Regions from separate parts of the Hydrogenibacillus sp. N12 genome, predicted to be linked through region 2. Evidence: riboswitches for the same ligand, from Rfam matches in the RefSeq annotation. Region 2 holds a riboswitch; each other region holds the start of a gene.
The links. Region 2 has a riboswitch for thiamine pyrophosphate ahead of K2M58_RS02275 (acyl-CoA dehydrogenase family protein). Riboswitches for the same ligand answer to the same signal wherever they lie in the genome.
Positions count from the first base shown of each region.

Region 1: another riboswitch for thiamine pyrophosphate. It lies ahead of thiC (phosphomethylpyrimidine synthase ThiC); the one in region 2 lies ahead of K2M58_RS02275 (acyl-CoA dehydrogenase family protein).
Region 3: another riboswitch for thiamine pyrophosphate. It lies ahead of thiW (energy coupling factor transporter S component ThiW); the one in region 2 lies ahead of K2M58_RS02275 (acyl-CoA dehydrogenase family protein).

Region 1 covers NZ_CP080953.1:945,296-955,776, reverse strand. The annotation lists gene K2M58_RS04430 (hypothetical protein) at 1-138, opposite strand, end outside; gene thiC (phosphomethylpyrimidine synthase ThiC) at 552-2,315, opposite strand; TPP riboswitch at 2,505-2,590, opposite strand; gene K2M58_RS04420 (universal stress protein) at 2,822-2,980, shown strand; gene istB (IS21-like element helper ATPase IstB) at 3,073-3,858, opposite strand; gene istA (IS21 family transposase) at 3,855-5,132, opposite strand; gene K2M58_RS04405 (universal stress protein) at 5,187-5,549, shown strand; gene K2M58_RS04400 (pyruvate carboxylase) at 5,612-9,091, opposite strand; gene K2M58_RS04395 (coenzyme F420-0:L-glutamate ligase) at 9,269-10,481, opposite strand, start outside.
Region 2 covers NZ_CP080953.1:478,918-489,398, forward strand. The annotation lists gene K2M58_RS02265 (TatD family hydrolase) at 1-73, shown strand, start outside; gene K2M58_RS02270 (SDH family Clp fold serine proteinase) at 122-979, opposite strand; TPP riboswitch at 1,194-1,305, shown strand; gene K2M58_RS02275 (acyl-CoA dehydrogenase family protein) at 1,426-2,607, shown strand; gene K2M58_RS12810 (ABC transporter permease) at 2,720-3,604, shown strand; gene K2M58_RS02285 (ABC transporter substrate-binding protein) at 3,784-4,803, shown strand; gene K2M58_RS02290 (ABC transporter ATP-binding protein) at 4,901-5,731, shown strand; gene K2M58_RS02295 (polysaccharide deacetylase family protein) at 6,040-7,455, shown strand; gene K2M58_RS02300 (sulfurtransferase) at 8,152-9,057, shown strand; gene K2M58_RS02305 (ABC transporter permease) at 9,816-10,481, opposite strand, start outside.
Region 3 covers NZ_CP080953.1:2,213,328-2,223,808, reverse strand. The annotation lists gene K2M58_RS10410 (SpoVR family protein) at 1-897, shown strand, start outside; gene glp (molybdopterin molybdotransferase MoeA) at 1,331-2,593, shown strand; TPP riboswitch at 2,628-2,768, shown strand; gene thiW (energy coupling factor transporter S component ThiW) at 3,009-3,572, shown strand; gene thiM (hydroxyethylthiazole kinase) at 3,883-4,737, shown strand; gene thiD (bifunctional hydroxymethylpyrimidine kinase/phosphomethylpyrimidine kinase) at 4,813-5,679, shown strand; gene thiE (thiamine phosphate synthase) at 5,828-6,484, shown strand; gene K2M58_RS10380 (BclA C-terminal domain-containing protein) at 6,527-7,081, opposite strand; gene K2M58_RS10375 (undecaprenyl-diphosphate phosphatase) at 7,261-8,133, shown strand; gene K2M58_RS10370 (S1C family serine protease) at 8,288-9,454, shown strand; gene K2M58_RS10365 (response regulator transcription factor) at 9,816-10,481, shown strand, end outside.

The DNA.
Region 1 (10,481 bases), 470 kb from region 2:
GACTGCGATGAAGGCGCCGGCCGCTCCGAATGCCGCCACCAGGGCCGCCATCTCCCATCCCACGGCGCGCCTTTTTTCCCCCTTTCGTCCCCGCAGGGTCGCCCGCATGCCGCGCCCGCCTGCGGTCGTCGCCGTCACCCCGGCCGGTCCTTGCCGAAACGGGCGGGCCTAGCCTCAGCTTACCGCCGGGGCCAAAGCCTGTCAACCGTCCCCGCCGGCGCCGCTTTTTCCGGCGCCCACCCCCGCCGGCGTCCCCTTCGCCGGAGCCTGCCCGGCCGGCGCCCACCCCCGCCGGGAAGCGGCCGCATCCTTACCCCGAACGCCGGCCGAACCCTCGTCGCCGCCTTCGCTCAGGCCAAAAGCCGAGGCGAACGCCGGGGACGACGCCCGAAGCTGCGGCGAAAGCGAACGCAAAAGCCGCGGGAAAACGTGAAAGGACGCCCGACGCGATCGGCGAAAACGGACGCGAAAACCGGCGCCCAGGGCGCCGGAGCGAACCCCTCAAAAAGCCTCCGCGAGGTTCGCGGAGGCTTTTGACGGAGACGGCCTATTTAAGCTTCGCCTTTCGACCGGTCTTCCACCGGGACGTACAGCCGCCCGCCGCTTTTCCGGAACGCCTCGGCCATCTTCTGCATCCCCGCCTGAATGTCCTCCGGCGCCGTCGCCGCCGGGGAGGCGTCGGCCTGGGCTCCGACGGCCGCGACCCGATCCCGGAGCGTGTGCGAAATGGCCATGCTGCAGTACTTCGGCCCGCACATCGAGCAGAAGTGGGCGACTTTCGCCCCTTCGGCGGGGAGCGTCTCGTCGTGGTACGCCTCGGCCGTCTTCGGGTCGAGCGACAGGTTGAACTGATCCCGCCAGCGGAACTGAAACCGGGCCCGGGACAGGGCATCGTCCCGCTCCTTCGCCCGGGCGATGCCCTTGGCGAGGTCGGCCGCGTGCGCGGCGATCTTGTACGCGATGAGCCCCTGCTTGACGTCGTCTTTGTTCGGAAGCCCCAGGTGCTCCTTCGGCGTCACGTAACAGAGCATCGCCGTCCCGTAGGCGCCGACGACTGCGGCACCGATCGCCGACGTGATGTGGTCGTAGCCGGGGGCGATGTCGGTGACGAGCGGGCCGAGGGTGTAAAACGGCGCCTCGTGGCAGAGCTCGATCTCTTTGTCGACGTTTTCCTTCAGGAGATGAAGGGGGATATGTCCCGGCCCTTCGATCATCACCTGCACGTCGTACGCCCAGGCGATCTTCGTCAGCTCCCCGAGCGTCTCGAGCTCGGCAAACTGCGCCCGGTCGTTGGCGTCGGCGATGGAACCGGGCCGGAGGCCGTCGCCTAAGGAGATGGCGACGTCGTAGCGGCGGAGGATGTCACAGATCTCCTCGAAGTGGGTGTAGAGAAAGTTTTCTTCGTGGTGGGCGAGCATCCAGGCGGCGATGATCGATCCGCCCCGCGAGACGATGCCCGTCACCCGATCGACCGTAAGCGGCAGATACGAAAGCCGGACGCCGGCGTGGATCGTCATGTAGTCGACGCCCTGTTCCGCCTGCTCAATGATCGTCTCCCGGAACGCCTCCCACGAGAGGTCTTCCGGTTTTCCGCCCACTTTCTCCAGCGCCTCGTAGATCGGCACCGTGCCGACCGGCACCGGTGAATTCCGGAGGATCGCCTCCCGCGTCTCGTAGATCCGCTTTCCGGTCGAAAGGTCCATCACCGTATCGGCGCCCCAGAGGATCGCCCACGTCATCTTCTCGACTTCTTCTTCCAGCGAGGACCAGACGGCGGAGTTCCCGATGTTGGCGTTCACCTTCGTGTGAAAGTTCCGGCCGATGATCATCGGCTCGCTCTCCGGGTGGTTGACGTTTGCCGGGATGATCGCCCGGCCGCGGGCGACTTCCTGGCGGACGAACTCCGGATCGACGCCCTCCCGGAGGGCGACGAACTCCATCTCCGGCGTGATGATCCCCCGCCGGGCGTACGCCATCTGCGTCACCGCCCGATCGCCTTTGGCCCGAAGGACCGGCCGGCCCCGGTGGCCGGTCACCGTCTCCACATCGCCCCGCTCGAGGATCCACGGTCTACGAAGAGGTGGTAGCCCGGCCTGAAGGTCGATCCGGGCGTCCGGGTCCGTGTACGGGCCGCTCGTGTCGTAGACGCGCACCGCCACCGGCTTCCCGTCCGGCCCTCGCTCTTCGGTCAGGATCTCCCGCATCGGCACCCGGAGGTCCGGCCGCGACCCCTGAAGGTACACCTTGCGGCTGTTCGGAAAGTACCCTCGGTAACCCCTTGCTTCGGCGGCGATTCGCTCAAACGCCGTCGTCATCGTCCCCCTCCTCTTCCGGCGCCAGGGCCGGGAGGGCCGGCCGCCGTCCGTCCGGCCCCATCGGGCACGAAAAAGGCCGCCTCCCCGGAGGCGGCCCTGTGCCTTCAGTCGTTCGGACGACCGTCCGAGACGGTTCGGATCGGACGGCCGTCCGATTCGATCCTGCCGTCGATCGTCGCGGCGCCTGGCCTTCCTCCGCTGGCATGATCCAGGTCAGGTTCGGCGGTCGGAAGCGGATCGGCTTCCCTCTCAGCCCGGCTCCCCGGACTCCCGCGCTGGCGCCTTGGGCGTGGTCAGCCCCACTTTACCAGAGTCCGAAAATCCCGTCAAGTTCCGTCCTTTGCGAAGGCTCTCATCCCGAACGAAAAAGGGCGTGCTTCCGCCCGTTTGCGCCGCCGGGACGTCCCGCGGCGGAAAAAGGGCGAAATTTTTCCTTATTTTTTTTGGTCATCCTGGAAATATGTGTGATATGATGGACGTGAATCCCCATCAAAGGAGGCGTCCCGATGTATCGCCACATCCTCGTCGCCTACGACGGTTCGGAGCACGCCGAACGGGCGCTCAAGACCGGCCTCGCGCTCGCCAAGCTTCTGCCGGAGGCGCGCCTCGTGGCCGTCCACGTTGTTCGCTTCGATCACTTCGAAGAGGTGTCAATAGCGGATTAAAACTCCCCAAAAAAATCGCGTTCGATTCCCCACAAACAGCGGATTCAGTTCCCCAAAATCATCGCGCATCATTCCCCAGACGTATGTTCGATCTACGCGGTCACCTCCTCCTTCAGCGCATGGGTCACCCCGGCGCGCAGCTTGTCCTTCATCCGGTAGCTGTTGCCGCGGATGTTGATGGTGGTGGCGTGGTGCAGGAGCCGGTCGAGCAAGGCAGAGGCCAGCACCTGGTCACCGAAGAGTGTCCCCCAGTTGGTGAAGCTGGTGTTGGACGTGATGATCAGGGAGCCATGCTCGTAGCGCTCCGACACGAGCCGGAAGAAGTTCGCGGCGTCCAAGGCGTCAAGCGGCAAGTAGCCGACTTCGTCGCAGATCAGCAGCTTCGGCTGGGTGTAGATGCGCAGGCGCTTGTCCAGCCGTCCCTCTTGGTACGCCCGTCGCAAGTCAGCGACCAGCTTCTGCATGGTCACGAAGTAGACGCTCATGCGCTGTCGAATCGCCTCCATCCCCAGGGCCACCGCAAGGTGGGTCTTGCCCACCCCCGGCGGTCCCAGGAAGATGACGTTGCTGCCCTCCCGGATGAACGTCAAGCCGGCCAGTTCGCGTATTTGTCGCTCATCGACGGACGGCTGGAACGAGAAATCGAAATCTGCAAGGGTCTTGTGATACGGGAAGTTGGCCATGCGGAGTCTGGCGTGCATGTAACGGCTGTATCGCTCCTCCTGCTCAGCATCCAGCAGTCTGTGCAGGAACTCCGCATAGGTCGCCTGGTGCCCCGCTGCCCACTCCACGCACGCCGGCAGCACCGCCGCGGCGCGCTTCAATCCCAGCTCCAGCAGCTGCTCCTCGGCCTTGGCCAAAACCAACGCCTCACTCATTGCCCCTGACCTCCCATCGCGATCTGCTCATAGACGGACAGCTCCCGCTGCTCCACGTCCGGCCCGATTTGCAACCCTGGCACCTTGCCTCGATCCGGATGAGGCGTCCCAGCCGGGATGCCCTTGAAGTGCTCAGGGTCGGTTGAGACCTGGTGCCTGCCTGTGAGCACGCGGTGTTCGGCAATGACCTGCCCGCCGTACTCGATCTGCAGGCGGCCTGACTCAAACTCCCGGACCAGCACGGTGTGCCCCACATACCGCCATGGAACGGTGTACATGTTCGTGTTCCAGGAGATGCGACAATCGCTCATGACCTTGCGCATATCGGCGTACGCCAGCGTGTACCGGCTCTTAGGCAGGGGCTTAAGCGTCTCGGCCTGAAACCGCACCACCGGCTGCTCCCGCGTCGTGCCGTGGATGCGCACATTAGCCACCGTATCCCGCCAGATGGCACCTTGCCGGTTCAGGTCGTCATGGTCCACGAACGAAACCGGCCAGAAGCTGGACCGGATATACCCGATGGGCCGTTCAATCTTCCCTTTGGTGCGACTTCGGTAGGGCTTACAGGCCTTGGGCACGAATCCGTAGTACTTGGCGAAGTCCATGTACGCCGGCTGCCAGTCGACGTGTCCATGACCGTCGTTGGCCACGACCAGCGGGGAGCAGTTGTCGCTGAGCATGACCTTTGGAACCCCGCCGAAGAACTCCAGCGCGTTCCGGAGCGCCTGGAGGATATGCCGTTGGTCCGCCGCTCTGATAAACTCCAGGTAGAGCATGCGGGAGTAGGCGAGGACCATGGCAAAGCACCATACCTTGCGCCGATGGCCCTGCGGATCCAGGTAGGGGAATGCGCCCAGGTCGATTTGCGCTTGTTCCCCCGGAGCCGTCTCAAACCGCACGGTTGCCTTGGCAGAGACAACCGGGCGGAGAGGGTGCATGAACTCGCGCAGTACGGTAATTCCGCCGGTATATCCCTGCTCCCGGATCTCGCGAAAGATTCGCTCCGCATTGAGGACGCCGATACGCATGCGCTGCTCCACATAGGCCTTGTACGGCTCCAGCTTGTGGCCTTTCACCCTACGGCTGCGCGACTTCACCCTCCCCTCCTCCTGCTGCCTCGGCTCACTCACAGCCTTGCGGATGGTTTTGCGGTCATGGCCGTATCTTCTGGCCAGTTCCGAGATGCTGACGCCCTCCTCATACAGCTTCCTGATCTCCATCTTCTCACTCTCCCTCATCACCGGCACCTCCCCAAAAGTGATGGCAGGTGCCATAGTTCGACACAGGGGTGGGGAATTCATCCCGATGATTTTGAGGAAATCATGCCGGTGATTTTGGGGAATCTTTATCCGCTGCTATTGGGGATTTTACATCCGATGTTGACAGAGGGCGTCTTCGCACAGATGACCGGGATGATCTCCGGCGCCGAGTACCGGGAGATGATGCTGAAGCGGGGCGAAGCCGTCCTCGCCAAAGCCAAGGAACAGGCGGACCGGGAAGGCGTCTCGCTTTCGGTCGAGCTGCTTCAGGGAGACCCGGCGCGGGCCATCGCCGACTACGTCGAGGCGAAAGGGGTCGACCTCGTCATCCTCGGCCGCCGGGGCTTAAACGCCCTGCAGGAGCTCTTCCTCGGGAGCGTCAGCCACCGCGTGCTGCAGACGGTGAAGGCGAACGTCCTCATCGCCCGCTAACCGGATGGTTGGACCCGCGCAAAAAAAGGCCCCGCCCGATGGGCGGGGCTTTGTTTGTAAGGTCAAGCGTCTTCCAGCACGGCCAAGAGATCGCCCGCTTCGACCGGATCGCCTTCTTTGACCAGCACCTCGGCGACGACCCCGTCCCGGGGCGCCTGCACGGTGAGCTCCATCTTCATCGCCTCGGTGACGAGAAGCGGCGTCCCCCGCTCGATCCGTTCGCCGGGTCGGACGAACACCTTGAGCACCTTGCCGGGCATCGAAGCGCCGATGTGCCGCGGATCCTTCGGGTCCGCCTTCGGGTGGGCGTGCTCGGCTTTGGCGATCGAGCGGTCGAAGATGTCGAGGGCCCGCATCTGGCCGTTCAGCTCGAAAAAGAGGGTTCGGCGGCCGTTTTCGTCCGGGTCGCTCACCGAAAGGAGACGGATGTAGAGCGTCTTCCCCCGTTCGATCTCGACCGTCGTCGACTCGCCGGGTCGAAGGCCGTAGAAGAACGTCGGCGTGTCGAGGACCGACACGTCGCCGTACCGCTCGACGTGCTCGGCGTACTCGAGGAACACCTTCGGGTAGAGGACGTACGACAGCACCTCTTCGAAGGCGGGCGGGCGGCCGAGCTTTTCTTCGAGCTCCCGGGCGATCGCCTCGAAGTCGGCCGGCGGAAGCACCGCCCCGGGGCGATCCCGAAGCGGTTCTTTGCCTTTGAGCACCAGCTTCTGCAGCCGTTCCGGAAACCCGCCCGGCGGCTGACCCATGTAGCCCATGAAGTAGTCGACGACCGACGCCGGGAAGTCGAGCGCTTCGCCCCGCTCGAAGAGCGTCTTTTCGTCGAGGTTGTTCTGCACCATGAACAGGGCAAAGTCGCCGACCATCTTCGACGACGGCGTCACCTTGACGATGTCGCCGAGGAGGCGGTTGACGAGGGCGTACGCTTCTTTGACCTCGGGCCAGCGGTCGCCGAGGCCGACGGAGGCCGCCTGCTGCTTTAAGTTCGTGTACTGTCCGCCGGGCATCTGATACTTGTAGATCTCCGCCGCCGGCGCTTTCATGTCGCTTTCAAACGGCGCGTAGTACGTTCGGACGACCTCCCAGTAATCGGAGAGGCGGTCGAGCCGCTCGACGTCGATCCCCGGGTCGCGGTCGGTTCCCTTTAAGGCGGCGACGAGGCTGTTTAAGCTCGGCTGGGAAGTAAGACCGGACATGGCGGCGATGGCGCCGTCGACAATGTCCACGCCGGCTTCCACCGCCTTGAGGAGCATCGAGAGGCCGTTTCCGCTCGTGTCGTGGGTGTGAAGGTGGATCGGGAGCGACACTTCCTGTTTGAGCTGCCGGATGAGCTCGTAGGCGGCGTACGGCTTCAAAAGCCCGGCCATGTCCTTGATCGCGAGGATGTGGGCGCCGGCGGCCTCGATCTTCTTCGCCAGATCGAGGTAGTAGCGCATCGTGTACTTTTTCTCCGCCGGGTCGAGGACGTCGCCGGTGTAACAGATGGCGACCTCTGCCACCTTGCCGGTCTCGAGGACGGCCTCGATCGCCACCCGCATGCCGTCGAACCAGTTCAGGCTGTCGAAGATGCGGAAGACGTCGATCCCCTGCCGGGCCGCCTCGTGGATGAACGCCCGGACGACGTTGTCCGGGTAGTTCGTGTAGCCGACGGCGTTCGCGCCCCGGAGGAGCATCTGGAAGAGGAGATTCGGGATCATCTCCCTGAGCCGCCGGAGGCGCTCCCACGGGCTCTCCTTCAAAAAGCGCATCGCCGTATCGAACGTCGCGCCGCCCCACATCTCGAGGGAGAAAAGCTCCGGCGCAAAATGCGCCGTCGCCTCCGCGATGCCGAGGAGATCGTGCGTCCGGACGCGGGTGGCGAGCAGCGACTGGTGGGCGTCGCGAAACGTCGTGTCCGTAAGGAGCACCCGCCGCTCCTTGAGCACCCATTCGGCAAGCCCTTTGGGGCCGAGGGTGTCGAGGAGGACCTTCGTCGACGGGACGGGCCCTTCGCCGCGAAGCTGCCGTCGGACGGCCTCCCGCATCTCCGGCGTGGGCCTGAGGCGCGGCGGCTTCTTGAGCGCCGGCTTCTCCGGCGCGAGGCGGTCGTTGACCGTCACCTCGCCGATGAAACGGAGGAGCTTCGTGCCGCGGTCTTTTCTCCGGGGCATGTTGAGAAGGTCCGGCCGCCGCTCGATGTAGTGGGTGTCGACCGTCCCTTCCCGGAACTCCCGGTCGGCGATGACGTTTTCCAAAAACGGGATGTTCGTCTTCACGCCCCGGATGCGGAACTCCCGAAGGACCCGGAGCATCTTGTCCGCCGCGAGGTCAAACGTGGGGGCATACGTCGACGCCTTGACCAGGAGGGAATCGTAATACGGCGTGATGACGGCGCCGGTGTAGCCGTTTCCGCCGTCGAGCCGAACGCCGAAGCCCCCCGGCGAACGGTAGGCGAGGATGCGGCCGGTGTCCGGCAGGAAATTGTTCTCCGGATCTTCGGTCGTGATGCGACACTGGATGGCATAGCCCCGGGGACGAATCTCTTCCTGCGGCGGGATGCCGACCTCCGGATCGGTGAGGGCGTAGCCTTCCGCCAGGCGGATCTGCGCCTGAACGATGTCGATGTCGGTGACGAGTTCGGTGATCGTGTGCTCGACCTGGATGCGGGGGTTCACTTCGATGAAATAGTGGCGCCCCTCGGCGTCGACGAGAAATTCGACCGTGCCGGCGTTTTCGTACCCGACCGACCGCATGAGGCGGACGGCGTCGTCGGCGATCCGGGCCCGAAGCTCCGGCGAAAGCCCCCGCGCCGGCGCGACCTCGATGATCTTTTGATGCCGCCGCTGGATCGAGCAGTCCCGCTCGAAGAGGTGGACGATGTTTCCGTAGCGGTCGCCCAGGATCTGCACCTCGATGTGCCGCGGCCGCTCGATGAGCTTTTCGACGTACACCCGGCCGTCGCCGAAAGCGGCCTGGGCTTCGGAACGGGCCCGCTCAAAGGCGTCCTTGAGCTCGGCGGCGCTCCGGACGACGCGCATGCCCCGGCCGCCGCCGCCGGCCGCCGCCTTGATGATGATGGGAAAGCCATGCTCCCGGGCAAACGCTTCGACCGCCTCGCGTTCCGCCACCGGCGCTTCCGTCCCGGGAACGACCGGAAGCCCCGCCGCCGCCGCCCGCCGACGGGCCTCCACCTTGTCGCCGAACATCTCGAGGTGCTCCGGCCGGGGGCCGATGAAGGCGATGCCTTCTTCGGCGAGGCGCCGGGCAAAGGCGGCGTTTTCCGCGAGAAAACCGTAGCCGGGGTGGACGGCGTCGACGCCGTGGCGCTTGGCGATGTCGATGATGCCTTCGATGTCGAGGTATGCTTCGATCGGCGCCTTCCCTTCGCCGACGAGGTAGCCTTCGTCCGCCTTATAGCGGTGGAGGGACGCGATGTCCTGCTCGGAATAAATCGCCACCGTGCGGATCTTAAGCTCGGCGCAGGCCCGAAAGACGCGGATGGCGATCTCGCCCCGGTTGGCCACCAGCACCTTCTGAAAGCGACGGATCTCTCTCGGCATCGGCGGACGGACCCTCCTCACCGCATGCGCTCCTCACGAGCGTCGCGATTATCGGCATTGTACGACACGGACCGTCGGCGATCAACCGCCCCGACCGCGGAAGGAACCGACGTGTCTACCCGTGCGGCCAGAGCGGGGCGACCGACGCCGGGACAAGGCGTCGGCCTCCGGCTTCTTTCAGCGGCCCTCCAACGGGAGGTACCCCCGGACGACGACGATCGGCGTGCCGGCGTCGGCGCTTCCGGCGACGAGGTCGGCCAGCGTGGCGACGAGGCTCGAGAGGTTGCGCGGCGTCGTCCCGACCTCGTCGGCCCCGGCGCTCCGGGCTCCCGAGAGGCGCGAGGCAATCTCCTCCCGGCTGAGCCCCTGCTGATAAAGCGTATCGACGTGCATCTTGAGCTTGAGCCCCGTCCGCAGCCGGACCGTCCGGAGCCCCTCGCTCTGGCCGATCGCCGGATACGGGTCGGCGAGCTCGTAGATCCCGGTGTCCGGATCCTTGTAGGCGCCGTCGCCGAAAATGAGCACCTCGACGTCCTTTCGGCTCCGCTCCCGGATCGCCCGCCGGATCGCCTCCGCCGTCGCGTCGGCATCTTCCGGAAGCAGCTTCAGGCGGCACTCGTCGTAGTTCGAGACGTTCGAACCGATGACGCCCCACGGCGGCGGCCCGATCTCGTCGAGCGTCACGACCGGCACCCGGGCGCCGAACGAAAGAAAGAGCTCCCGGCTCGCTTCCCGGCCGTGGACCTCGCCGAGGATGACGCCGTCGAGGTAGCCCCGGTCGTACACCTTGAGCGGGTTTTCGGCGAAGAACACTTCCGCCTGAGCGCCGCCGGCGAGAATCGTCTCCCGGTACAGGCGCCGGTAGTCGACGCCGGTGATCGGGTGCCGGAAGGCGCCCTCGCCGACTTCCGCTTCGGCGATCGCCTCCGGGTCCCGCATGTCCTCCTCGACGTCGCCGTAGGGGTAAAAGCCGACAACCGCCGGCTCGGCACCGCCCGTCGCGGCATCGTACAGCGTCACCGTCCGCCGGGCGAGATCGACCGTCGCCGCGTACGCCCGGGTCGCCTCCGGCATGTCCGCCTTCAGGGCGGCGGCCTGCCGGACGGCCTTTTCCACCTCGGAAAACGTCACCTCGAGGGGGGCCACCGCCCCGCCGGGGTCCCGGACGGTGACGTCGGCGATCCCCCGACCCATGATCTTCCGCATGGCGAGGATCTGAAAGCCGTGCTGCTGCAGCACGAGGGCGGCGACGACTTCCCGGATGAGGATGTTGAGGTGGGGCGTGTTTCCCCGGGCTTCCAACAGACTTTTGTACACCTTTTTCAACCGGAGGCGCGTCCGGGCAAACTCCGGATCGATCACCTGGTTCCCGACCTCGTCGTACGGCAGA
Region 2 (10,481 bases):
CGCTTTTCTTTCGCTCTTCGGCAGCTCGGAGGCCGCCGGCGGGTCGGGGCCGACGGCGGATCAGGGGAGCTAACGGCCGCCGGACCGATTGCCCGGGCGACCGGTGGGGCGGAAGCGCTTTTTATCGGCTTCGTCGCTCCGGCCGCTCGTAGGGCCGCTCGTAGGGCCGCTCGTATGGGAACGGGATGTACTGGACCGACGGCCGGCGGCCGGCGGGCTGCGGGTAAAGCTCCATCAGGCGGTAGATCTCTTCCGGCATGTCGGTGCGAAAGCGGATGCCGAAGCGGGCGAGCTCGTCGGTGCCGATCGGGTAGTCGTGGGTCCAGCGGCCTTCGCTGAACAGGCGGGCGAGGTCGGCGGCTTTTTGTTCGTCCATCTTCCGCCGGAGGAGGTCCTCCAGGCTTGTGCGAACCTGCCGCATGGCCTTCTGGGCGACGTCGGCGAGGATGAGCGTCCGGTCGTCGATCGCTTCGATCGGCTTGGCTTTGAGGACGCTCAAGATGCTGGCCGCCGGGTATTCGCCGAGCTGGGGATCGACGGGGCCGAGGACGGCGTTTTCGTCCAGGACGATCTCGTCGGCGGCGAGGGCGATGAGGGTGCCGCCGGACATGGCGTAGTGGGGAACGAAGACGGTCACCTTCGCCGGGTGCCGGGCGAGGGCGAAGGCGATCTGCTCGGCGGCCAGCACCAGGCCGCCGGGGGTGTGAAGGATGAGGTCGATCGGCATCTCCGGCGGGGTGAGACGGATCGCCCGGAGCACCTGTTCGGAGTCCTCGATGTCGATGTAGCGGGAAAAGGGGATGCCGAGGAAGCTCAGGGCTTCCTGGCGGTGGATGAGGGTGATGGCGCGGGAGCGGCGCTTTTTTTCCAGCCGGCGGATGAGTTCGGTTCGGAGGGCGTTCGTCCGCTTTTGCTGAAGCATCGGAAGGAGCGCGGTGAAGAAGAAAAACAGCCAGAAAAGGAGCAGAAAAAAGTCCATCGAAAACCTCCTTACAAAGACGCCCGCCGGATGAGGGCCGGGAGCGGATCGTCGGGCGGCGGTTCGGATCTTCGGATCTGCGGTCGGGCCGCCGTTTACCCTCAGCATAACCGAGGGCCGCCGCGGACAAAAGTGTGGCCTTTTGCGGGCGATGCGGTATAATCTTTTTGTGGTATCATCGGACTGGGACAACCGGAGAACCGGGCGAGGGTCGCCCGGGCCGCGCGGGAGCCGGGGCAGCCGGCTGAGAGTGCAGCCAGAGGCGCTGCAGACCGCCTGAACCTGATCCGGTTCGGACCGGCGGAGGGAGCGGCGTTCGGGAATCCGGATGCGGCGATCGAGGGGCGAACGACAGGTCGATCGGGCGCGTTCGGAACCGAAATTCGGATTCGTGAAAACGCCATCCGAAGATGCCGTCCCCCGCCGGAGAAGGTGGGGGTTTTTTGATGCGGGATTTTCGGATGGACGATCGGGACCCATCCGCCGGCGAGCGGGCGGAGAACGGAAAACCGGGCGGGCGGACGGCGGCGATCCTCTCCGCCATCGCGGCGGAAAAGGAAGCGCTCGTCCGGCGGGGGCCGGAGCTGGAGCGGACGGGGCTTTTGCCTGACGAACTTGTCGCGTGGATGCGGTCGCTTCGGCTTTTTAAGCTGTTCGTGCCGGAGGCGTTCGGCGGTGCCGGGCTCACCCTCGGGGAGGCGGTCCGGATCTACGAGGCGCTGTCGGCCGTCGACGGGAGCCTCGGGTGGCTCGCCCAGATCGGTTCGGGCGGCGGGTATTTTGTGCCGTCGTTTCGGCCGGAGATCGCCCGGGCCTTTTTCTCGCCGCCGGAGGCGGTGATCGCCGGGACGGGGCATCCGGCCGGGCGGGCCCGCCGGGTGCCGGGAGGCTACGTCGTCAGCGGCCGCTGGCGGTACGCGAGCGGGGCGCAGTATGCGACGCTGTTTACCGCCAACGCGGTCGTGGAAGGAAGCGCGCCGTCCGAGGAGGGCGGCGGTCCGGCTTCCGGCGGGGCGGCCGCCGGGGCGAAGGTTTCCGGGAACGTCGTTCGGGCGTTTGCCTTTTTCCCGGAGGAGGTCGAGCTTGAGCGGGACTGGTCGGCGTTGGGCATGGTGGCGACCTCCGGGTGGACGTTTTCCGTCCGGGAGCGGTTCGTGCCGGAAGAGCGGTCGTTCGTCGTCGGGAAGGCGCTTTGGGATCCGGGGCTTTTGGTCTATCGGCTGCCGTTTTTGTTGTTTGCCGAGGCGTCGATCGGCGCCGTCTGCATCGGGCTCGGCCGGGGGTTTTTCGAGGCGGCGCTCGGGGAAGACGCGCCGACGGAGGCGGAGGCCCGGGAGGTCGTCGAGCGGCTCCGGGCGGAAGCGGACGACGGGCGGCTCCTCTTTTTCGCCGCGGTGGCGGAGGCGGAGCGAAGGCTTTCGGCGGGGACGCTCGACGAGGCGGCGGCGAGGCGGCTCGGCGGGGCGATGCGGCGGGCGGCGCACGCCCAGCGGTCGGCGGTCGTTCGGGCGCTCCCCTTTCTCGGCATGCGGGCGATCCGGCCGGAGGGGCAGCTGAACCGCCGGTTTCGCGATCTGGTGACGGCCTGTCAGCACGTCGTGCTCCGGCCGGCGCCGCCGGCGGGATGAAGCGGCCTGATCTCCGACAAGCGCTTCGCTGCCGAACGACGCCCAGACGGTTCACCAACGTTCGGCCGTCCCGGCCGCCCGGGCGGGCCGGGCGACGGGAAGGGGGGCGAAGATGCCTGGGGATGAAGCCGGGGGCGAGGGCGGTCGCCGGCCCTTTTGTCGCGCCACGGCGCGCCTTCGCTCGTCGGGCCGGGCGACAGCGCGCCTTCGGCCGGAGGGGCGCGCCGGGGGAGCGAGCGGCCGGTTCCGATGGGAAGCGGTTTCGCTCGGCGTTTTGTTGCTCGGGTGGGAAGGGGCCGTCCGGGCGTTTCACGTGCCGGCGTGGCTTCTCCCGGCGCCTTCGGCGGTGGTGCGGGCGCTCGGGGCGGAGCGGACGGTGCTCCTGGATCACGCCTCGGCGACGGTGACGGAAGCGGCGGTGGGGCTTGTGCTTGCCGCCCTTCTGGCCGTCGCGGTGGCGACGGCGATGGCCTTTTTTGCCGCCGTCCGGGCCGCCCTCTATCCGCTGTTCGTCGTGTCGCAGACGGTGCCGATCATCGCCCTGGCGCCGCTCGTCATCGTGTGGTTCGGCTACGGCATGTTGCCGAAAGTGCTCGTCGTGGCGCTGGTGACGTTTTTTCCGCTGGCGGTGAGTCTGGCCGAAGGGTACCGAACGGCGGATCCCCGCCGGCTCGCGCTCCTTCGGACGATGGGCGGCGGCCGGTGGGCGGCGTTCCGCTACGTCCTCTGGCCGTCGGCGCTCCCGTCGTTTTTTGCCGGGCTCAGGATCGCCGCGACGTACAGCGTCACCGGCGCGGTGATCGGCGAGTGGCTCGGGGCGACGAAGGGGCTCGGCGTTTATCTCATCCGGGCGTCGAAGTCATTTGCGACCGAGCGGCTGTTTGCGGCGATCGCGGTCATCGTCGGGGTGAGCCTCCTCTTTTTCGCGGCGGCGGAGTTTCTGGCCCGCATGAGCCTGCGGGGGCGCCCGACGTTGGACGCGGCGGATCGGGGGTGAACCGAAAGACGGGCGGGGAAACGGGACGAAAGCGGGATTTCGGCGCACAAGTTGAAGCGGAATGCGGGGTCCATGCGGAATGAGCGGGATCATGCGGAAAGGGCGCGTCAATCCGATGAAAAATTGCGCGTCTGCGCGATGAGACCTTTTTCATCAAGGAGGCGACGGCGGTGCGTGGGATGATGAAGGGGTGGGCGTTCGCCCTGGCGGTCTTCGGAGCCCTGGCCCTGACCGCGTGCGGAGCGGGAACGAAACAAGGGGCGCCTTCGGAGGGGGCGGCGCGGGAGTCGGTGACGGTGATGCTCGACTGGTATCCGAACACGAACCACCTCGGCCTGTACTGGGCCCGGGAGAAAGGGCTGTTCGCGGCGGAGGGACTGGACGTGTCGATCGTCCAACCGGGGGAAAGCGGGGTGGCGCAGGCGGTGGCGGCCGGTCGGGCGGATTTCGGTTACAGCTATCAGGAAGAGGTGACGTATGCCCGGGCGAGCGGCGTGCCGGTTGTGTCGCTGGGGGCGCTGTATCAGCACAACACGTCGGCGTTTGCCTCGCTGAAAGAGGCGGGCATCCGCTCGGTCCAGGACTTCGAGGGGAAGCGCTACGGGGGCTGGGGATCGCCGACGGAGGAGGCGGTGCTTCGGGCGCTCATGGCCAAATACGGCGCCGATTTTTCCAAGGTGAAGATGATCGTCCTCGGGCAGGCGGATTTTTTTGCGACGATCGGCAAGGAAGCGGATTTTGAGTGGATCTACTACGGCTGGGACGGCATCGAGGCGGAGCGGCGGGGGATGGCGCTCGATCTTCTGTTCCTCAAGGACCTCGATCCGGTGTTCGATTATTACACGCCGGTGATCATCGCCGGGGAAGCGATGCTCGAGAAGCGTCCGGAGACGGTGCGAAAGTTCATGCGGGCGCTCGCGAAAGGCTATCAGGCGGCGTACGCGGATCCGGAGGCGGCGGCCGAGGTGCTCCTTCAGGCGGCGCCGGAGTTAAACGGCGAGCTCGTCCGGCGGTCCGCGGCGTACCTCGCCGGCGTCGATGCGAGCGACCGGGCCGAGGGCCGGCCGTACTGGGGCCATCAGAAGCGGGACGTCTGGGCGCGGTTTGCCGACTGGATGCATGCATCCGGGTTGATCGAGCAGCCGATCGACGTGGATCGGGCGTTTACGAACGATTTTCTTTCCTCGGACGTCAAGTGAGGACGTCGAGGATGGGCGCCGGCCGTCCGCTCGTCCGCGGCCTTGGGACGCTCCGGCGGACCGCTCGGGTGGGGGCCGGGGAACGGAGGTGAGGCGCATGGCCGGCGGCGGGGAGGGGAGCCCGGCCGGTCTGGAGATCTGCGGGGTGCGGAAGGCCTTTCCGGATCCGAAGCGGCCGGACGGAAGGCTGAACGTCCTGGACGGGATCGATCTCGCGGTGCCGGCCGGCCGTTTTTTCGCCCTCGTCGGGCCGAGCGGGTCGGGGAAAAGCACGCTGCTCGATATCGTCGCCGGGCTCGTTCGGCCGGACGCGGGAACGGTGCATTTTTCCGGCGCGCCGATCGACGGCCGGCCGGGGACGGCGGCTTACATGATGCAGGACGATCTTCTCTTTCCGTGGCAGACGATCCGGGAACACGTGGCCCTGCCGCTCATCGTGCGGGGGGTTCGCCGGCGGGAGGCGCTCCGGCAGGCGGAGGCGCTCCTTCGCGATTTCGGCCTCGGAGCGTTCGTCGACCGGTATCCGTCGGCGCTTTCGGGGGGGATGCGGCAGCGGGCGGCCCTCGCTCGGGCGCTGGTGCAGGGGACCGCGCTCGTGCTTCTGGACGAGCCGTTCGGCCGGCTGGATGCCCTGACCCGGGCGTCGCTCCAGGAGTGGCTGGAGGGGGTGTATCGCCGGGAGCGGCGGACGATCCTCATGGTCACCCACGACGTGGAAGAGGCGCTGTATCTCGCCGATCGGATCGTCGTCTTTTCGCCCCGGCCGGCCCGGGTCGTCGACGTCGTCGAGGTGCCGTTCGATCGCCCGCGGACGCGGTCGCTTCGGGCCGATGGGGCGTTTGTGCGCCTGAAGGCGGCGCTCCTCGAACGTCTGCTGGCGTTGCTGCCGGAACCCGGCGATCGACCGGCCTCGGCCCCGTTCCGGTAGTCCCGTGCCGGGGGCACCGCTCCGGGCCGGATCGCGGGCGGCAATGCGACCGGCACGCCGCGGCACGGTCGTTCGGTTTCGGACCGGCGGGGTTTCCGTTTGCGGGCCGGCCCGGCTCCCGGATCGCGGGCGGCGCGGCTTCCGGCTCGCCGTTCGGCGCGACTTCCGGTTTTAGGCCGAAGCGGCTTCGGTTTTCCCCGGGGAAGGCTTACGGGGCTCCGTCCGGCGGGTGCTCTCTTTCCGCGAAAAAGGGACGTCGTCGCTTGGATGTGCTATCATGGAGCCGAAAGGAGTGAAGGAAGCGGCCCATGCGGACGGCCATCGGAGCGGCGGCGCTTCTTTTGGCCCTGTACGCCGCCTATGTCGGCCTATCGTGGACGGTCTTTCGGATCTTCGGCTGGAAGGTGTTGAAGCGCCGGAGGGGGGAAGCCGGGTTTCCGGTCTATCTGACGTTTGACGACGGGCCGCATCCGGTGTATACCCCGCGGCTTTTGGATCTTTTGAAGCGGTACGACGCCCGGGCGACGTTTTTCGTCGTCGGCGAGGCGGCCCGGCGGCACCCGGAGCTCCTTCGGCGGATGATCGCCGAGGGGCATGCGATCGGCCTGCACAACGAGCGGCACGTGCCGAACTGGCTCGTGCCGCCGTGGCGAACGGCGCGGTCGCTTGGACGCCTGCAGGCGGAGATCGAGGCGATCACCGGCCGCCGGCCGGTCCTCTACCGGCCGCCGTGGGGGCTCATCGGCCTCGCCGACGGGGCGGTGTTCCGAACGTTTCGCGTCGTCCTCTGGTCGGTGATGCCCCGGGACTGGGAGCGGCGGAGCGATCCGACGGCGATGAAGTGGCGGATCTTTCGGCGCCTGACGCCGGGGGCGATCGTCCTCCTCCACGACTCCGGCGAAACGTTCGGCGCCGATCCGACGGCGCCGGAGCGGATGCTCGCGATGCTGGAGGACTTTTTTGAAACCGTTCGCTCGGTCGGGCTTAAGATTCGGTTTTTGCCCCTCCCGGAAGAGGGGCCGCCGGTGCGGCCGGCCGGGGAGGCCGGGACGGAGAAGGTCGGGACGACGCTGCCGTGGCGGGTGCAGCTTTATTTCGCCTTTGAGGCGCTTCACCACCGCCTCTTTCGTTACCGGCCGCTTCTCGGGCCGGACGGGTTTTTGTACGTGGAAGATCGGCGGTATGCAGGGCCCCCGGTGACGCTGGAGGGGGAAAGCCTCCGGCCCGGGGAGCGGGGGCTCAACCTCCACTTCAACAACCGGCTGCTCGTGGAGGCGCTCTTCGCCGGCGGAAGCGAGTTCCGGCGGATGGTTCGTCTCAAGCGGGAGGCGGAAGCGGCGCTTCGGCTCCTGGCCCGCTACGCGATGGAAATGCGGCCGGAAGCGCGGGGCGTTTTCGGTTACTCGGCGCTTCACCGGGGGATCCGTCCCTTCGGATTTGCGGTCGTGCCGATGCGGCCGACGCCGCATCTCGCGCTCGCCGGCGCTTACATGCGGTGGCTTCTTCGGTTTTTGCATCCGGAGGGGGACAAGCGGCTCGAGGCCGGCGACGGGTTCGTCCCGCACTGGGTCGTCATGCCTCGGGCGGTGCTGCTTCGGCGCTACGGGCCGGCGGGGTCGTCCGATGCGCCCCGCCGGAATGAATCGATCCGCCGGACACCGTCGGCCGCGCCGAACGAAACGTTCAACCGGGAAGGGGCCAGAGCGCCGAATGCGGATCGATGAGAGCGAACACGGAATCGGATGCCTTCGGTTACGGTAACGTTCGTCCGGCCGCCGGCGGACGGAAGCGTCGCATCCCGGCGGGGCGAAGCGCCCCTTCGACCGGCCATCGGCAGGCTGGGGGGATCATCGCTCGGAAAGGCGGTTTCGGGGCTTCGGTCGGCGGAAAAGGTTCGGCCGGCCCACCCGAACGCGGGGCGGATCGGTCGAACGCCCTTCTCCCGGTTCCTGTAAAGAAACCGGGTTTTTTTTGAAGTCGGGGCGCTCGGGATCGGGGGCCAGGTCTTCGATGCCCGTCCCGGCTTCCGTGAAGAAAAAAAGATCCGGTACCGTTCCGGGGATCGTAGTCCGGCATCGAGGCGGGACGCGGCTTTTTAGGCGCGAAACGAGGCTTGACAGATCATGATTTTCAAATGATGATCATTCTACGGCGCGGCATCGGTGGTGGGCGCGGAACCGGCCGTGGGCGAGAGAGCGCCTTCGCCGAAGGCGGCTTCTTCGCCAAAGACGCTTGAGCTTCTTCCCGGAATCCATTCCGGGGATTCCCAAAAGGGCGGTTGGCGCTTGTTCGGCCGCCTGCCCTTTAGCTTCGGCACCGGATTCCGCTCCGGTTCTCCGAAGCCGAGGACCCGCGCCGCGGGCAAGTTCGGCCGGGATCTTTCGGGTTGACCCATTCCACAGGACAAAGGGGCGAGCGGCATGAACGGGTTGGATCAAATCGACGGATCGATCAAAGCGGCGGTCGACGTCTGGGTCGATCCGCGGCCGGCGGCGGAGGCGGCGGGGGGCGCCGCGGTCCGCTGGGACGGGACGCGGCCGATGCCCGTGCTTCGGGACGAGGGAGAGGCGTGCGAATTTATTCGGGGCATCCGGCGGGAGCTCGTCGCCCTCGGGCTGGGGAGCGCGCGGCGGGTCGGCGTTCTCGACGACGGGCTGACGCCCCGGCTCGCCCGGACGGCCTATCTGATCGGCCTGGCCGGCTGGGACGTCGTCCTCTGGCCGGGAGGAGGGCGGGCGATCGGGGGAATGGCGACGCGCGACCAGGCCGTGAGGCGTCCCCAGGGTGCGGGGCCCGGGCCGGTCGCGGCCGACGGCCAAGCCGCGGCGCGCTCTCCGATCGCGGCGGGCGGTGCGGTGCTGTCGGAACGCGATGCCGGTCCGCCGACGGCGGCCGGAGCGCGCCAGGCCGAAGCCGGCGCCGATCCGGCGGAGCTTCGGCCGTGGCGGCGGGAGTGGCTGCTCCTTCAAGCGGAGGCGGAAGCGCTCGCCCGGGCGGGGCGGCTTTTTGACGTCCGGAGCGCCGAGGAGTTTGACGGGACGGCCCATGCGCCGTGTTGCTCCGGCGGCGGCCGCATCCCGGGGGCACGTCACGCCCCGCTCGAGTGGTTTTTGGATCCGGCGGTCTTCCGGACGCCCGAGCGCCTGCTCTCCCGCCTCGGTCTTACCGCTTCGGAAGGAGCCCCCGTCGGCGTCTACTGCCACAGCGGCGCCCGGAGCGCCGTCGCCTTCTTTGTGCTGCGAGCGCTCGGGGTGCCGGCGCGCAATTATCTCGGCAGCATGCACGAGTGGCTGCAATTGAACGAAGCGGCCGTCTTTGTCGTCTGAGCCGCCCCGGCCGTCCAGGCCGCCCCCGCCAGCGCTCCGCTCCCGGGGCCGCCTTCGCCGGCGCCGGGCCGCAAGGCAGCTTTTGCCTTCGGGCCGCTCGGCGGCCGTCGGGTGGGAACGCCGCGCCTTTTGCGCCGTGCTTATCTTTTGAGAGGTCGCTTTCGTGGTTGGTCTCTTTCGCGTTCCGGCCGGTCGCGTTCGCTTTGAGTCGGTCGCCCTCGTTTCCGATCGGTTGCGTCGCGGCGCTTTTCAAGCGGGGGCGGAATCGGGCACGACCGGGCGGAAAAACGGCTGCCGTCATGGGATGGCAGCCGTTTCATGTTTCGGCGGCGGGGCAAGCGCGGCCCCGGTTTTGTCGCATGACATTTTGGCGTTTCCGGCAGTCGGAGCAGGGGGACCGCCGGCCGTTTTTCATCGCGTCGACGACCCGCACCTTTCACCGCGTCGACGACCCGCACCCGAAGTTCGGCGTTCGGGTCGCGCTGAAGCCGGGCGAGCGCCTCGTCCGGAACGGCAAAGCGGAAGCGGCCGCCGGCGGACGGCCCCCGAGCATGAGGGGCGTTTCGCCGAGAACGATCGGTGCGCCGGTGTTCCCTTGGATCAAAGCCTTCGTCCTTCGAGGGCATCGAATCCTGCGAAGCGGATTTCGTTCCGTCGGCTGCGTCCACCTCGGCGGTCCCGGTGAGGTCGACGGCGGTGAGGGGGAAAGGGGCCGGCGCGGCTCCGGCTTCCCGAAGGCCGCCCCGTGGCGCCGGGCGTCAGCGGCCGCGGATGTCCTGCCGCATGAAGAGGACGAACGACAGCCCGAAGAGGACGACGCTCATGGCGACGAGGCCGGCGATCTGCGGCCAGATGAGCAGAAGGCTCTGATCGAAGGGAAGGGGCGTCGGGATGGCGCCGATCGCCTGCTCGAGGGTGAAGGGGCCGAGGGCCCGAACGTCCGGCGAAAGGAGGATCGTCGTCGCCTCTTCGTAAAGCGTCACCGGCGAAAGGCGACTTAAGAACTGGTGCCGGCCGATCTCCCGAAGGACGTCGTCGACCGTGCCGCGGCCGGTGATCGGCGCGATGAGGTTGACGATCATCGGATAAAAGAGGCTGAAAAAGAGCCAGACCGAAAGCCCCGCCAGCACGCTCGTCGCCGCCTGCCGGAAGCGGATGGAAAAGAGGATGGCGAGGCTCTGCCAGACGGCGACGTAGACGGCGGTGACGAGAAGGAAAAAGACGATCCGGAGCACCTCCTCAGCCGTCGGCGGGATGCCGAAGACGAAAAGCCCGAGCCCCATGACGATGAAGCCCAGGGCGAGGAAAAAAACGCCGACGACGGAAAGGGCGGCGAACCACTTGGCGAGGATGACGTCGTCCCGGTAGATCGGCTGGGACAAAAGCCGGACGAGGGTGCCTTTGTTCCGTTCGCTGGAGATGGC
Region 3 (10,481 bases), 920 kb from region 2:
CCGGCTCGCGGGGACGGGCGCGTTGGGGGCGGCGATCCGCCGGGGAAGAAGCGGCGATGGGGGCTTTTTGTCGATTTGTGGGCCCTGGACGAGCGGCTTTCGGGGAACGACGGGAAACGGTCCGGCGCCGGCGGGGCGGAAGCGGAGCCCCCGGCGCGCCGGCATTTTCCTCCGGAGCCGGAAAAGGACGTGCTTCTTTTTATCCTTCGCTTCAGCACGGCCCTCGAGCCGTGGCAGCGGGACATCCTCACGATCGTCCACGACGAGATGCGGTATTTCTGGCCGCAGCTCGAAACGAAGATCATGAACGAAGGGTGGGCGACCTACTGGCATCGGAAGATCATGCAGGCGCTTCCCCTTTCGCCGGAGGAGGCGATCGAGTTTGCGCGGATGCACGCGGAGATCGTGAAGCCGTATCCAGGCGGGATCAACCCGTACCTCCTCGGCTGGAAGATGTTCGAGGCGATCGAGGCGAAAAGCGGGCGGGAGGGGATGTTCGAGGCGCGGGAGCTCGACAACGACGTGTCGTTCATCCGCAATCACCTGACGGAGGAGGTCGTCCGGGAGCTCGATCTTTTCGTCTATGGCCGGAAGGACGACGTTTGGCAGGTGGAGACGACGGACTGGACGGCGGTGCGGGAGGCGCTCATCCGCCAGCGGATCGGCGGCGGGTTTCCCATCATCGTCGTCGCCGACGGGGATTTCGAACGGCGGGGGGAGCTTCTTTTGCGGCACGTCCACGACGGCCCGGAGCTCGACATCCGCTCGATCGAACAGACGCTCCCGCACGTCCACCGGCTCTGGGGCCGCCCGGTGCACCTGGAGACGGTGCTGGAGGGCCGGCCGGTCCGGTTTTCCTACGACGGGATCCGGCATGACCGCAACGTTTTGGCTTGAGGCGGCATGCGAAAAATTTTTCTCGGACGGCTTGCAGGATTTTGCGGACAAAAGTCGAGGTGCAAAAGGTTTGAGCACGCACCAGCCAAAATTTTAACAAGTTTACAGTCTTTTATTTCGTTTGTCTGATGTGGTTTTTGGTTGGTTTGGTTACGGACATTTTTCTAAAAGAAAGGGGGGTTAAATTAAAGAAATCAATAAATAGATGATAAACAAAGATTCTAACAACAATTGACCTCCGTGCGACATCGCTGCTTCGGGCGCACTGGAATTGTTCTTGTTTTTCGGGCGAGGTATGATCATGGTATGATCAAAGAAAGCGTTTTGCGGCGACGGGAAGAAGGGCCTTGGAAAAAGCCCAAGCCGAGAACGGGCCGCAAGGGTCGACGCTCGATAATGAGGACGGAAAAACAGGCGGACGGAGGGATGCGGGGTGATCGAACGAGAGGTGCGGCCGATCCCGGTGGAGGAAGCCCGGCGGCGGCTTTTCGATTGGGCCCGGCCGCGGGCGGCGGAGCGGCGGCCGCTTCTTCAGGCGTTCGGCCGCTACCTGGCGGAGGCGCCGGTCCTTCCCGAGGACGTGCCGCCGTTCGACCGGGCGCTCAAAGACGGGTTTGCTGTGCGGGCGGCGGAGACGGCGGGGGCGTCGCCGGAGGCGCCGGTCGTCCTTCGGATCGCGGAGGAGGTGCCCGCCGGCGGCTGGCCGAAGGCGGCCCTTCGACCGGGAACGGCGGTCCGCATCATGACCGGCGCCCCCCTTCCGGCGGGGGCCGACGCCGTCGTGCCGGTCGAAGACGCGGTGCTTCCGCCGGGGGCCAGCGGCCGCGCCGGCGAGGTGGTGCATATCGTCCGTCCGACGCGGCCGGGGGCGGAGCGGCAGCCGAAAGGGGGCGATCTCCGGCAGGGGAGCGCGCCGGTCGAGGCCGGCGCGAGGATCGGCCCGGCGGAGGCGGCGGTGCTCGCCACGGCCGGCGCGGAGGAAGTTGCGGTCGTGCGGCTCCCTCGGGTGGCCCTCGCCGTGACGGGGGACGAGCTTGTGACGGGGTCCGGTCCGCTCCGGCCGGGGCAGATCCGCAATTCGAACGGCCCGATGCTGCGGGCGCTTTTCGCGGGAGAAGGGTTTCGGGTGGAGGACCTCGGCCGGCTGCCGGACGCGACGGAAGACGTCGTCCGGGCGATCGGGGAGGCGCTGGAGGCGGCGGACGTCGTCGTGACGACGGGAGCGGTGTCGGTCGGCGACTATGACGTCGTTCCGGAGGCGATGACGCGGCTTCGGCTCGAGGTCCTGTTTCGGAAGGTGGCGATCAAGCCGGGGATGCCGCTTACGGTGGCGGTCCGCGACGATCGGGCGTGGATCGCCCTTCCGGGAAATCCGGCGTCGTCGTTTGTGACGACCCATCTGTTCGTCCTCCCGCTCCTTCGCAAGATGGCCGGCGCTCGCCGGTGGGAACCGCTTCGGACGACGGGGCGCTTGATCGGAAAGCCCGCGGAGCGGCCGACGTGGCGCACGCGCTTCTGGCGGGCGGAGGCGCGGCTTAAGGAGGGGGCCGTCGTCGTCGACGCGGGGCGATCGCAGACGTCGGCGTCGATTTCGAGCTTTCTCGGGACGAACGCCTTCGTCGAGGTGCCGCCGGAGGCGGACCCGGCCGTCGGGGAGACGGTGACCGTCTGGTGGATCGGCGGCTGCCCGGGATGAGCGGCCGCGGAGGACGGGATGGGTTGACAATCGAGGCCGGCTGCGGGGGTGCCGTCCGGAAGCTGCCTGGGTCGTACGGGCCCGGCGGGTTTCCCGGGCGGCTGAGAGGGCAACGCCCAACCCTTGGAACCTGATCCGGTTCGGACCGGCGGAGGGAAGCGGCCGCAAGGAACGCGCCGGACGGCTCGCCGAGGCGTCTCGGCGGACGCCGGCCTTCCGGGCGGGGCGCCGACCGATGCGGTCGGCGCTTTTCTTTAATCGGGAGGCCGGGATGGGACCGCCCTGCCGCCGTCCGCACCGGGGAGGCCGTCCGGCCCGCTCGCCCTCAAAACCCCGTGCGAAAGGCAGGGGCTCACCAAGGTCACTCTGGTCGCAGGCCCGATGTCTTATAACCCTGCGCGAAAGGAGGGGGAGTATGGACCGGCAGAGAGAGATCGACCGCCTCGGATTGTCGCCGCGGGCGGTGGCCGAGATCGCGGCGCTCGTGGCCCTTTCGGTCGTGCTGAGTCCGCTTCTTTCCATTCCGATCGGTCCATTTCGGGCGTATCCGGTGCAGCATCTCGTGAACGTCCTGACGGCGGTGCGCCTGGGGCCGGGGGCGGCGGTGCTGCAGGCGGCGACGGCCTCGACGCTTCGCCTGGCCCTGGGGACGGGGACGATCTTCGCCTATCCCGGGAGCCTCTTCGGCGCCTGGCTCGCCGGCGTCCTCTACCGCCGCTTCCAACACTTCGTCGCCGCCGCGTTCGGCGAGGCGATCGGGACGGGGCTCGTCGGGGCGGCGGTCGCGTACGGCCTCGGCCGCCTGGTCGTGAGCCGGGAGGTGGCGCTTTTGGGCTTTGTGGGGCCGTTTCTCTTAAGCTCGGCCCTCGGGGCCGCCGGCGGGGTTGCCCTCCTCCTTGCGCTTCGGCGAACCGGCCTACTCGACGGCGAAAAGCTTTCACGGTTCGATGCCGCCCCGCTGCCCGGCGCAGACGAATGAGCAGCGAAGGAGGAAAGGGCAGCGAAGGAGCCGCCGCGCCAGCGAGCACCGGTTCTCTTCTCCGGCGCGGCGAAAGGCGCCTGGGCGGGCGGCTTCCGGGACGGGCCGACGACGTCCCAGGCTGCCGGGGCGAAAGCCCACCGGCCGCTTGCGGGTAGGATCGCTGATCTGAGCTGCGCAAGGCCGTCGGCCGCGCAGGGGGATGAGCGGCGAGCGGTGATCAGCAATCAGCGATCAGCAATCAGCGATCAGCAATCAGCAATCGGGAGATTCTTGGGCGAGGTTCTCGAGCAGCAGGAGGTTCGATCCGATGTTCGACGCTTCCCGGGCCGGCGCGGCGCTTCGGGCGATCCGGGACCGCCGCCCGCTCATTCATGCCATCACCAACACGGTCGCACAAAATTTTACGGCAAACGGCCTTCTCGCCCTTGGCGCCTCGCCGGTGATGGCCGACGCGCCGGAGGAAGCGGGCGAGATGGTGGCGATGGCCGCCGGGCTTCTGATTAACCTCGGGACGGTCACCGATCGGACGCTTCGGGCGATGGAAGCAGCGCTCCGGGCGGCGAACGCCGCCGGCGTGCCGGCGGTCCTCGATCCGGTTGGGGTCGGCGCGACGGCGTTTCGCACCGAAGCCGTTGAGCGGCTTCTTTCCGCCGGGCGGTTTGCCGTCATCCGGGGCAACGTCGCCGAGGTGGCAAATCTCATCGGCCGGCCGCTTCCGATCAAAGGGGTCGATGCGGAGGCGGTGCCGACGGAGGTGGCGGTGGCCGTCGCCCGGGCGGCGGCGGAGCGCTTCGGGACGGTCGTCGCCGCCACGGGGCCGGAAGATGTCGTCACCGACGGCCGAAGGACGCTCATCGTCGCCAACGGCGATCCGCTCATGGCCCGGGTGACGGGAAGCGGCTGCCTCCTCGGGGCGATCGTGGCGGCGTTTGCCGCGGTGGAACAAGAGGCGTTCCGGGCGGCGGCCGATGCCCTCGTCGCCTTCGGCGTGGCGGGGGAGATCGCCCGGGAGCGCCTTGCGGCTTTAGGCCCGGTGCGAAGCGGACGTTACGGCATCGCCCTCCTCGACGCCCTCGACGGGCTCGATGAAGGGGCGCTCGCGGCGCGGGCCCGCGTCCGGGAGGCGGAGGAGATGGCGGCCGAAGGCGGCGGGAGCGCGTAAGGCCGGCATTTCTCTTTCGGCGCTCGGCGAGGCGGCGTCTATGCGAGATCCGGAACGGGACGGGAGGGATCGGCGATGCGTTCGGGAACGCCGGTGGCGCGGGCGCTGACGATCGCCGGGTCGGACTCCGGCGGCGGCGCCGGCATCCAGGCGGATTTGAAGACGTTTTTTGCCCTCGGCGTCTTCGGCATGAGCGCCATCACGGCGGTGACGGCCCAGAACACGCGGGACGTCACCGGCGTCTATCCCCTTTCGCCGGAGGCGGTGGCGGCGCAGATCGACGCCGTGGCGGACGACCTCGGGGTCGACGCGGCGAAGACGGGGATGCTGTTTTCCCGCGCCATCATCGAGGCCGTCGCCGAGCGCGTACGAAAGCACCGGATCGAACGGCTCGTCGTCGATCCGGTGATGGTCGCCAAGGGCGGCGCGCCGCTTTTACAGGACGAGGCGGTGCAGGCGTATCTCGATGCGATCCTGCCTCTCGCCCTCGTCGTCACGCCGAACCTTCCGGAAGCGGAGCGGCTCACCGGACGGGCGATCCGCACGCGGGCGGACAAGCTTCGGGCGGCGGAGGCGCTTTATTCCCGCGGCGCGCGGCACGTCGTCATCAAAGGCGGGCATGAAGAAGGCCCCGTCGTGGAGGACGTCTTTTTCGACGGGGCGCGGGCGGTCGTCTTTAAGAAAAAGCGGACGGCGACGAAAAACACCCACGGCACGGGCTGTACCTTTTCGGCGGCGATCGCGGCCGAGCTGGCGAAGGGGGCGGACGTGTTTCAGGCGGTCTTCACCGCCGAGCGGTTCATCGACGCGGCCATCCGCTCGGCGCTTCCGCTCGGGTCGGGGCACGGACCGACGAACCACTGGGCGTACGGCGCCCTCCGGCCGGCGGCGACGCTTTCGGCGGAGGCGGCCCCGGAGGTCGAGTGGGAAGACGTTCAGTAATCGCCCTCTTTGACAAAACATAGGCATTTGGCAGCCGGGGCCGCCGCGGCGTCCGGCGGTTCTCCGGCGGGCGTTCGCGTGGTAAGATGAGGGCGTGCGGGAAAGGGAGCGCGGAAGACGGAGGGGCGAGTCCGGAGGAGGGAAGATCGTGTTGGACCGAAAAGCCCTGCTCAGTTATTTCATTTTCGGCACGCCGGATACGAAGTACGATCCGGTCTGGCTCCTGGAGCAGGCGATCGAAGGAGGCATCACCGCGTACCAGTTCCGGGAAAAGGGACCCGGGGCGCTCACCGGCGAGGAGCGACTCGCCCTTGCGCGGCGCCTCAGGGCGGTGGCCCGGCGGCACGGGGTGCTGTTTTTCGTCGACGACGATCCGGATCTGGCCCTCGAGGTCGAGGCGGACGGGGTGCATATCGGGCAGGAGGACGAGCCGATCGAGCGCGTGAGACAAAGGGTGGGGACGAAACTCCTCATCGGGGTCTCCACGACCACCTTGGAACAGGCCAAGCGGGCGGAGGCGGCGGGCGCGGATTACATCGGCGCCGGGCCGATCTTTCCGACGCAGACGAAGCCGGGGAAGCCGCCGGTCGGGCCGGAGCACGTGGCGCGCCTTCGGGAGGCGGGCATCGCGCTTCCGATCGTGGCCATCGGCGGCATCACGCCGGAGAACGCGGAAGGCGTCATGCGGCACGGCGCCGACGGCGTGGCGTACATCTCGGCGGTCGCCCGGGCCGACGAGCCGAAAAAGGCCGCCCGGGCGATCACCCGGGCGGCGGAAGCGGGGCTCGGTCCGCGCGGCGGCTGACGCCGGGCTCCGGACCGGCAAAAACCGACGCCCGCAGGCGGCTTAGGCGATCCGCCGGATGAGGATGACGGCGTTCGTGCCGCTGGTGCTCAGGCTGAGGCCGAGACCGGTCTGTACAAGCTGCAGTGTTCCCGGCGTCTTGGCCTCAAAGGCGACGGCGCCGCTCAAGTTGACGCCGGCCAGAAGGAGGCTGAAGGGGACGTCGTTCGGGTTCGGCGCGGCGGTCCCGCTGAACTGGACTTTGACCGTGCCGAGCAAGGTGGCGGCAACGGTGTACAGGTAAAATTGCACGACATAGAAGCCGGGGCGCTGAAGCGAAAACGTCGTGTCGTTCAGGACGACGATGTCGTCGCCGACCTGGACACCGGGCGTGTTGAAGGACACCGGTTCGTTGACGCCGATGTTGAGGAGCCCGCCGACGTTGGTGCGGCTGAGAAATCCGAGGAGGGCGGGCGCTCCGCCTCCGTTTTCCGGCGGCGGGGGTTCCTGCGGCTGCGGGCACTGACAGGTCACCGTCGGCTGGCACGTGGGATGGATGATGATCTTCAGTCCCCCGGTTTTCTTGGTCGGGACGACTATCTTTTTATGGCAACGCATGAAGTCACCTCCTTTCGCCGCCTGCGGATACGGTATGTCCGAGGGGAGCCGGACGCCGCGGCAAAGGAACAAGGCGGGCGCCCCATCCGCACGACGGCGGATAAGCGGTGGGCCCGCCGATGCGGGGAGCGGCCGGGATGGACCGGCCGGAGGAGCCGGATAGAGAGGAGCTCGGGTGGATGTCGGAATTCGGGGTGGCCGTGCTGCTCGGGGCGCTCGAAGGACTCACCGAGTTTTTGCCGATTTCGTCCACGGGGCACCTCATCCTCGTTGGGCACTGGCTCGGGTTTACCGGAGAATTGGCCAAGACGTTTGACATTTTTATTCAGCTGGGGGCGATCTTTGCCATCGTCGTGCTGTATTTCCGGCGGTTTGTCGGTTTTTTGACCGTGCCGGACCTTCGGGCCCGCCGGCTCAACATCGTCCACCTCGCCCTCGGCGTGTTGCCGGCGGCCGTCGTCGGCTTTTTGCTGCACGACTTTATCAAAAGCCGTCTGTTTTCGCCGCAGACGGTCGTCTACGGCCTCTTCGCGGGGGCGCTCTTGATGGCGGCGGCGGAATGGGTGGCCCGGAGGGGAGAGGCGACCGCCGGCATGCCGCGAGGGACGGAAGCGAACGCCGACACGCGGCGGAGGCCGGGAAGCGCCGGACCGACGGCCCGGACGGTCGACGAGCTCACGTACGCTCAGGCGCTCTGGATCGGTCTCTTTCAGACGCTCGCCCTCTACCCCGGCTTTTCCCGGTCCGGGGCGACGATCAGCGGCGGGATTCTCGCCGGGGCATCCCGGGCGGCGGCGGCGGAGTTTTCCTTTCTCGTCGCCGTGCCGGTCATGTTCGGCGCCGTCGGCCTCGACCTCGTCAAAAGCTGGTCGATCATCCGGCCGGAGGACTGGGGCGTGCTCTTCGCCGGCTTCGGCACGGCGTTCGTCACGGCGATGCTGGCGGTGGTGACGTTTTTAAGGCTCCTTGGCCGCTACGGCCTCGGGCCTTTCGTCGTCTACCGCCTGCTCCTGGTGGCGATGTTGTGGGGGGTGTTGGCCCGCCGGATGTAGGCGGCCGGCACCTTCGGCCGACCGCCGGCAAGCGCTTTTTTCGCCCGGTCGTTCACCGATCTGTCACATTTTCTTCAGCCGGGCTTCAGCTTCCTTCGCTTCAATTGAAAGTGGACGGATGTCGAAGATCTCGGAACGCGGAGGGGTGGGGCCGATGAAACGCATGAGCGGCAAGGCGGTCGTGCTGGCGTTTTTGGCCGGCGTGCTCTTTGCAAGCGGGTTTTGGCTCGGGAAAGTCGGCTCGCCGCTTCCATCGGCCGGGGCGTCGCCGATCGACGGGAAGGCGGCCGCCGCCGGCACCGTGGAAGGGAAGGCGGCCCTTCTTCCGGAGTCGACCGACAAAGGCCACAGCCTCATCGCCGAGATGGTGAAAAAGGCGGGGCCGGCGGTGGTGCGCATCGAGACGAAGATCCCCGCCCGGGGCGGGTCGACGGACGAGATGTTGTTCTTCGGTCCGTTTCCGTTTAGCGTGCCGGTGCCGAACCAGCCGAGCGGGTCGATCGGGTCCGGCTTTTTCATCTCGGAAGACGGGACGATTCTCACGAACAACCACGTCATCGACAAGGCGAGCGAGATCAAGGTCTACATGTCCGACCGGAAGACGCCGCTTACGGCCCATGTCGTCGGCCGGGATCCGGAACTCGACCTCGCGGTGCTGAAGGTGGACGGAAAGGGCCCGTTTCCGTACCTTCCCCTCGGGGATTCGGACAAGATGGACGTCGGCGACTGGGTGGTGGCGATCGGAAACCCCTTCGGCCTGGATCATACGGTGACGGTCGGGGTGCTCTCGGCGAAGGGGCGGCCGCTTACGGTCGAGGGAAAGCAGTTTAAAAACCTCCTCCAGACCGACGCGTCGATCAACCCCGGAAACAGCGGCGGCCCGCTGCTCAACCTGAGCGGCGAGGTCATCGGCATCAACACCGCCGTGAGCGCCCAGGGGCAGGGGATCGGCTTTGCCGTCCCGAGCAATTCGGTGAGGGAAGTGCTGAATGACCTCCTCACGAAGGGGAAGGTCTCCCGGCCGTGGGTCGGGATCGGCGTGCAGGATTTCACGCCGGACATCGCCGACTACCTCGGCCTGCCGCGGTCGACGAAGGGGGCGCTCGTGTCGCAGGTGTTTGACGGAAGCCCCGCTCAGAAGGCGGGCCTTCGGCCCGGCGATGTGATCGTCCAGTTCGACGGCAAAGACGTCGCCGACGCCCAGACGCTCGTCGACCTGATCCAGCAGGCGAAAGTCGGCGAGGTGAAAAAGCTTCTCGTGAACCGCGGCGGCGAGCTCGTCCCGATCTCGGTCCGGATCGGCGAGAAGACGTATCAGTGATGGCCCCAAAAACCCCAAAAAAAAAGCGCCCGGCCCCTTCCTCCGGTCGGGCGCTTCTTCTTTTGCGCAAACACGCGCTTTTTTGGGCGGAAACGGCGGAAACGCTTCTTTCGGCCGCCGGTCGCCGGCCGGGCCGGGACCCCGGCACGCTCCGTCGCCGCGCGTCGACGGGCGACGTGGCGGGGGTCGAAGCGCGAAGCGGACGAAGGTCGCTTTTTCGGCGAGTGAAACGTGCGGGCGCCCGATGCCGCCGGTACAATGGGAAGCGAGGGGAGAAGAAGCGCTTCAGGGAGGGCGGCGGATCGGGCGTCGGCCGCTCGGCCGGCTTCCTTCGGCGCGCAGGCACGGAAAGGGGAGGACGATGGCGACGGTGCTTGTCGTCGACGACGATCCGAACATTCGCGCGATGCTCCTTCGGGCGCTCCGGTATGAAGGATACGATGTCACGGCGGCCGACGGCGCCGAGGCGGCCCGGGCGGCGTTTGCCCGCGGCGGCTTCGACGCGATCCTCCTCGACGTCCGGCTGCCGGACGGCGACGGATTTCGGCTCCTGGAAGCGTTCCGCCGGAGCGATCCGGCGGTGCCGATCCTCATGCTCACCGCTCGGGACGACGTCGAATCGCGCGTCCGGGGGCTCGATCTCGGCGCCGACGACTATGTGCCGAAGCCGTTTCACCTGTCGGAGCTCCTCGCCCGGCTCCGGGCGCAGCTTCGGCGCCGGGCGGTGCTGGCGAAAGGCGGGGTGCTCCGCTACGCCGACGTCGAGGTCGATCTCGGCGCCCGGAAGGCGAGTCGGGGCGGCCGGCCGATTCCGGTCACGGGCAAGGCGTTCGAGCTCCTCGTCTATTTTCTCGAGCATCCGGAGCAGGTGCTCGCCAAAGAGGCGATTCTCGCCCGCCTGTGGGGCCCGGAGGCGGACACCGGGCCGAACGCCGTCGAGGTGTACGTCGCCCAGCTCCGGCAGAAGCTCGAAGAGGGCGGCCGGCCGCGGCTCATCCACACCGTCCGAGGGGTCGGATACGTGCTT